Linked DNA regions of Prochlorococcus marinus str. MIT 0919. Each later gene encodes a partner of the first gene's protein in a complex. Links are inferred from orthologs where the notes say so. Each region holds a gene or a part of one and is shown on either strand. Other genes may lie near its edges. The genes, in order: lpdA and O5635_RS08530.

Region 1 (3,326 bases):
AAATCAGCTGTCACTCTTTTGAGGAGCAGTAGCCATTTCTTTTGACTTGCCAGTTATATCCAGTCGGCGTAACCCTTTAGTACGTCGTTTTAGATCTTTCTCTAATGCCAAAGGACGTTCGAAAGAAAGTTTATTGCTTTTAGAGGGAACCCATTTGTTGCAAGAAACTATAAATAACAAATTATTCCCGAAAGAAGTTATTGCAACACCTGAATGGGTAGCAAAGCATCCAAAACTATTAAAAAACCTACCAAAGAGTATTCGGTTGAATTTGGTAACTTTTCCAGTTCTTGAAGCTGCTTTAACTACTAGCACTCCAGATGGTGTTGCATGTTTACTTGATAAGGCTTGCCTCCCAAAATTAAAGCATAAACCTCACTTTGTTTTGGCTTTGGATAGGTTGCAGGACCCAGGGAATGTTGGGACATTATTTAGAACAGCTCTTGCAGCTGATATAGATATTTTGTGGCTTGCCTTGGGAGCAGACCCATGTAATCAAAAGGTTTTAAGATCTTCCGCTGGCGCAGTGTTCCAATTACCTTTTTTGCGGTGGAGTGATTCGGTAGAAAAATCTGTTGAACAACTAGCCGATAATTTACGAATATCTGCAAAAGATGATTATCAAGTTGTGGGAACTTATCCTTATAGAGGTTCTGATGGAAATGAGGTTCTGCCCTATTGGAATATTGATTGGCTTAAGCCAACTGTTTTGGTTTTAGGCAATGAAGGTGATGGCCTTCATCCAAGAATAAAAGATTGCTGCACACACTATGTGACTTTGCCTCATAGTCAGGCAGTTGAATCTTTAAATGTTGCATCTTCAGCCGTTCCTCTACTGTTGGAAAGGCGAAGGGCCAAAATGACCACTTATATGAACAAGAACGGTGAGCAAAGCAAATTTTGACTTTGACATAATTGTCATAGGCGCAGGCTACGGTGGCTTTGATGCTGCAAAGCATGCCGCTGAGAAAGGGCTAAGTGTTGCGATTGTTGAATCCAGGGAAATGGGAGGTACATGTGTGAACAGAGGCTGTGTACCTTCAAAAGCATTACTTGCAGCAAGTGGGAAGGTAAGGGAACTTGCAGATTCGGAGCATCTTGCAACCTTTGGAATTCATTCAGCACCAGTTAGGTTCGAAAGGCAAAAAATAGCTGACCATGCCAATAATTTGGTACTTAACATTCGAAAAAATTTAACGAAGACTCTTGAACGCTCTGGGGTGAAGATTTTAAGAGGAAAGGCAAGATTAGAAGGACCCCAAAAGGTAGGTATAAGAGAAATTAATGGCATAGACAGGCTAGTTACTGCACATGATGTAATTATTGCTACTGGGTCAGACCCTTTTGTTCCGCCTGGTATTGAGATTGATGGCAGGACTGTTTTCACTAGTGACGAAGCTATTAACCTTGAATGGTTACCTCGTTGGATAGCGATTATTGGAAGCGGTTATATAGGTCTGGAATTCGCAGATGTTTATACAGCTTTAGGTTGCGAAGTGACTATGATCGAAGCTCTAGAGAGGGTTATGCCTACTTTTGATACAGATATTGCAAAAATTGCTTCTCGTAATTTGATTCAAGCTAGGGATATAGATGCTCGTTCAGGAGTCTTGGCAAGTAAAATTTCTCCAGGATGTCCAGTAAAAATTGAATTGTCTGATGTTAATACCAGAGAGTTTGTTGAAGATTTGGAAGTTGATGCAGTATTGGTCGCTACCGGTAGAGTCCCAACTAGTTCAGAATTGAATTTGGAATCATTAGGAGTGAAAACAAATAGGGGCTATATACCTATAGATGATTCAATGAGAGTTCTTGTAGAAGGTAAACCTCTATCTAATTTGTGGGCAGTAGGTGATGTTACAGGGAAATTGATGCTTGCTCATACAGCCGCAGCCCAAGGCACAGTAGCGGTTGATAACATTCTCGGTGAATCTAGGGAAATAGATTATCGAAGTATCCCCGCAGCAACATTTACTCATCCTGAGATAAGTTCAGTGGGATTAAGTGATTTAGAAGCAAATAAACTTGCTCAAAGTGATAAGTTTGATCTAGGAGTTGTTAGAAGTTACTTCAAGGCAAATTCAAAGGCATTAGCAGAACTAGAGAGTGATGGGTTAATGAAATTACTTTTCAGGAGAGATACGGGAGAGGTTTTAGGTGCACATATCTTTGGAATGCATGCTGCAGACTTGATACAGGAAGTTGCCAATGCAATATCTAGACGGCAAAGTGTTGTTGAATTGGCAAAGGAAGTTCATACTCATCCAACTCTTAGTGAGGTAGTTGAAGTCGCTTATAAGCAAGCTGCTAGTCAATTAATTCAGGTTTCACAGACTTAGTTTCGAGTTAGCTTTTTAAACATGGATCTTCGACGACGTCCTCCAAATCCAAAAGTCAAGGTGGCTAATTTGGAGTATGCAATACCTCATGAAGATAGTGAGCCAAGAAATATTCTTGAAAAGATCTTATGGGAGAAAGATCACGAAATTTCTCTTTCCAAAAATCGAGTGCCATTAGAAAAACTTAAATCAAAGATTGTAGGTTTGCCTGAAACAAAAAATTTTTTAGAAGCACTCAGAACATCTAAGAAATGTCCCGCAGTCATAGCAGAGATAAAAAAAGCAAGTCCTAGTAAAGGTGTTATTCGTGAAGATTTTAACCCTATTGATATAGCGCTTTCTTATAAAGAAGGAGGTGCAACATGCTTGTCAGTACTTACCGATAAAAAATTCTTTCAAGGGGGCTTTGATGTGCTCAAGCAAGTAAGAAAAACAGTTGATTTGCCTTTGCTTTGTAAGGAATTTATTATTCAACCATATCAGTTGTATCAAGCTAGAGTCTCAGGTGCAGATGCGGTTTTGTTAATTGCAGCAATACTTTCAGATCAAGACCTTGTTTATTTAAAGAAAGTTGCATCTAATCTAGGTATGGATGTATTGGTAGAGGTTCATGATTCGAAAGAACTTTCAAGAGTATTAGATATCCAAAGTTTTGACCTTATCGGAATTAATAATCGCGATCTTAAAAATTTTGAAATTGATTTGAAAACTACTGAAAAAGTTATTAATTCCAATAGAGATAGATTACATAATCAAGAAGTCGTTTTAGTAAGTGAATCTGGGATATCTTCGCGGAAAGATTTAGATAGTGTTGCTTCCTATGGAGCAAACGCAGTATTAGTTGGAGAGTTTTTAGTTAGCCAATCTGATGTTCAAACTGCTTTGAAAAAATTAATCTCAGGTTGAATGTATTTGCTAATGACAAATTCAATATCTTTGTATGTGCGAAAAATTGCAACACCAAGCTTATTGATAAGGCAGACTGAA
Region 2 (3,194 bases), 840 kb from region 1 along the record:
AAATGAAAATTTGTCAACAGTCCATCTATTGCGCCAAATTGATGGCCAGGCTTTATCACTAAATCTACTGATCCCTTAAAAGGTATTAAAGATCCGTCCCCTAATGCGAACGAAGCTTCTAGTGACCTCACGGTTGTTGTTCCCACAGCAATAACACGACCACCACGAGCTTGGCAATCTGCAATAGCATCAATTACTTCTTGCTTGACTTCGACCCATTCTTTATGGAGTTCAAGGTCTATAAGGTCCTCCTTCTCTAAAGGTCTAAAAGTACCAAGACCAACATGTAAAGTTACGCTTACTTGTCTAATCCCACGAAGTTGAAAGGCATTTAAAAGTTCATCACTTAAATGCAAACCCGCTGTTGGAGCAGCAACAGCTCCCGGTCGAGAGGCATACCGAGTTTGATAGCGACTTTCATCCGTGGAGTCATGTCTTTGAATATATGGAGGGAGTGGAACCTCTCCATATCTTTCGAGGAAATTCTCGATAGTTTCTCTTTCACTAAAACATTTAGGGAATTGAACTACTCTTCCACCAGTAAGATTATCTTTACGAATAACTTGTAGACGCACAGGCTCCTGCTCTAAAGACTCCAACCACAAATAATCACCAGGCTTCATCTTCTTGGCTGGCTTGCCCAAACAAAGCCATAGGCCCTCACCTTGTGGCTCAAGTAATAACAGCTCCGCTAAGGAACCACTTGCTAAACGTACTCGAACTCGTGCTTTCAAAACACGAGTATCATTCATGACAATCAAATCACCTGCATGCAACTCATCAACCAAATCCCATACCTTTAAATGTTTTATGCCTAATGAGTTTTTCTGAAGCTCTTTAGAAATAAGCATTAATCGAGCCTCATGACGGGGGTCTAATGGCTCTTGGGCTATAAGCCTCTGATCCAACTTATAGTCATAAGAACTTAGTAATAAATCTCTTTTCAAAATTGACAATCTATGCGGATATTTTTAATTGAATTAACAAAACTCTTTATGAGGAAATATCCTCAGGATGATTTTCAATCAAGTTGGCCAGATCTCTTAAAAAAGCCGCACCATCTGCTCCATAAATCACTCTATGGTCCGCAGTAAGATTCACTTGCATTTGTTTCTTGACCGAAATCGAACCATCCTTGCCTGCTACGACTGTGGGCAAGGATGCAGCGACAGCCAAAATCGCTCCTGTACCTGGCGGGAGTATTGCATCAAATCGATCAACTCCAAACATGCCCAAGTTTGAAAGAGTAAAAGTTCCACTGTTGTATTCATTTGGCTGAAGTTGTTTTGATCTAGATCGCTTAACTAAATCTGCCCATTGACGTGACAATTCAAATAAATCCGTATGATCAGCATCCTGCAGGACAGGTGTTATAAGACCACCTTCCTCCATTGCAACTGCTACAGCAACATTAATTTGGGACGGGTAAGACATGCCCTCATTTGTAAAAGTCACATTTAACTGAGGATGTCGAGAAAGGGTTTGACCAACTGCCTTAGCCAGCAAGGCAGTCATGGTTACCCCCTTTGGCTTAACTTGCTTATAAAAAGAATCAAGTTTATCTGTATTAATTGCATAGCCCACCCTGAAACAAGGAACAGACAAACTTGCTTCCATATTTCTATTAACTGCTTGCTGCAGAGTATTAAAAGCAATTGTTTCGCCCTGACCACCAAAGCTATTCCCCTTTGGTACCTCAACCTTATTAGAGTCATTAGTCAATGGAATGGCACTGTTCGCAGAGTCTTTTTTCTCATGCTGCACAGCTGCAGGAGCATTGCTTTCTGCAATCCATGGAACTGTTATTGGCTGACCCTGCGCTCTTTGAACATCCTCTAATTGAATTCTCCCATGCGGACCAGAGCCAGGGACTGTTGCTAAATCCACCCCAGTTTGAGAAGCAAACTTTCTAGCCTTTGGAGTCGCAACGATTCTCCCATCATTAACAATAATTGGTGCTGGTGTATTGATCGGTTGTCTTTGTGGCGGTGGTGGTGGTGAGACCTTGGAAGATGATTCTTCAGAGTTATTATTTTCTTTGGAAGACTGCGTCCCTTCCTGCTTAGGTAGTTTTGCGGCAGGTTGATTGGTTGGATTTTTTGCTTGAACATCAGCTATTTCACCTTCTGTTTCAACAATCAAACCGATAGTTTCCCCAACTGGCGCAGTCCCGCCATCTGGCATCAAAACAGCGGCAAGGAATCCATCTTGAAAAGATTCAACATCCATATCAGCCTTGTCTGACTCAACAACCAGGACGGCCTCCCCTCTCCCGACCTTGTCGCCTGGTTTCTTAAGCCATTCAACTATTTTCCCCTCAGTCATCGTTGAACTAAGAGCAGGCATAAAGATGTCGTGTGTTGCCAAAACGTTTCTCCAAGGAATGGTTGTTTAGGGATCTTCAGCGTCCTATTCAACAGAACTCCAGAACTGTGGAATGCTGCTGCCGGTTAATTCGTATTTTAGATCTCCATCCAACTACAGGCACAAAGATGCCAACTTTTATTTTAAAGGTTTCGGTATAGGCTTTGCTAAAAATTCCCAAACAACTCAACTGAACTCAACAGAAGATGTCATGAACATCAATGATAGAAAGCACTATTAAGAATAAAAATATGAATCCAGAATAATGTGAAATACTAGTTTTCAAGTAACTCCCTAGGGCAAGAGTTTTGAGAGAATTTGAACCCAACAAGTAGTAATGCACAAAATTGATTAATTGAGATAATCAATACAAGGAAAACTCTAAAGAGGTATAATTAAAACTAGAGATGTGGCTTTGTTACTAACTTATTATAAGGTATTCCAATAATTAAGATTGATCAATTGATTGGACAACTCCATCTTTAACTAATACCGAGACTTGCATTTTATTTACTAAATTATCTCCAACATTTAAATCACAAAAACTTTCAATCTGACCCTGCTCAACAATCTCATCCATTGCCAGCTCCCTTACTTGGGATTGATTTTGCAATAGATTTCTTTTTTGCTCTTCCAATTCGGACCGCTTCCCTGCAACTTGTTGTTGAACTTGAGCAACCTGATCTTGAATCCTAGGATCTAAAGGGTTTGCACTCTGGCTTCGTAGGCCCTCAACTATCTGTTGGCCTTCTTTCTCAAGCTGAGAAAGTTGTTGATCAGTATTTGCAATAGCACTGCTGATCTCTCTTTCAGCCTCTTCTTTCCAAGAT

What was found.
Region 2: the proteins of lpdA (region 1) and O5635_RS08530 are in contact, whole or in part, in a crystal structure (PDB 1EBD), measured with the Geobacillus stearothermophilus proteins. The link is inferred for Prochlorococcus marinus str. MIT 0919 from one-to-one orthologs. Residues at the interface, in WP_049624544.1 of Geobacillus stearothermophilus: Pro340, Ser341, Asp344, Tyr345, Arg403, Asp406, Val408, Glu431, Ala432, Gly433, Asp438; in WP_033016211.1 of Geobacillus stearothermophilus: Ile130, Ala131, Met132, Pro133, Arg136, Arg140, Glu141, Asn155, Arg157.

Annotation. Positions count from the first base shown.
Region 1 is NZ_CP114779.1:713,850-717,175, reverse strand. Bases 113-3,111 are described here. They hold lpdA (dihydrolipoyl dehydrogenase), read left to right. Parts: upstream 113-884; coding sequence 885-2,339; downstream 2,340-3,111. Other genes in these bases: trpC (indole-3-glycerol phosphate synthase TrpC), read left to right, coding at 2,361-3,111; O5635_RS03970 (TrmH family RNA methyltransferase), read left to right, coding at 113-904. In the rest of the region: O5635_RS03975 (hypothetical protein), read left to right, coding at 1-22; more of O5635_RS03970, read left to right, coding at 47-112; more of trpC, read left to right, coding at 3,112-3,245. UniProt on the Escherichia coli protein: Lipoamide dehydrogenase is a component of the glycine cleavage system as well as of the alpha-ketoacid dehydrogenase complexes.
Region 2 is NZ_CP114779.1:1,557,151-1,560,344, reverse strand. The notes cover bases 181-3,047. They hold O5635_RS08530 (dihydrolipoamide acetyltransferase family protein), read right to left. Parts: upstream 2,368-3,047; coding sequence 994-2,367; downstream 181-993. Other genes in these bases: O5635_RS08525 (YlqD family protein), read right to left, coding at 2,813-3,047; queA (tRNA preQ1(34) S-adenosylmethionine ribosyltransferase-isomerase QueA), read right to left, coding at 181-956. Outside these bases: more of queA, read right to left, coding at 1-180; more of O5635_RS08525, read right to left, coding at 3,048-3,194.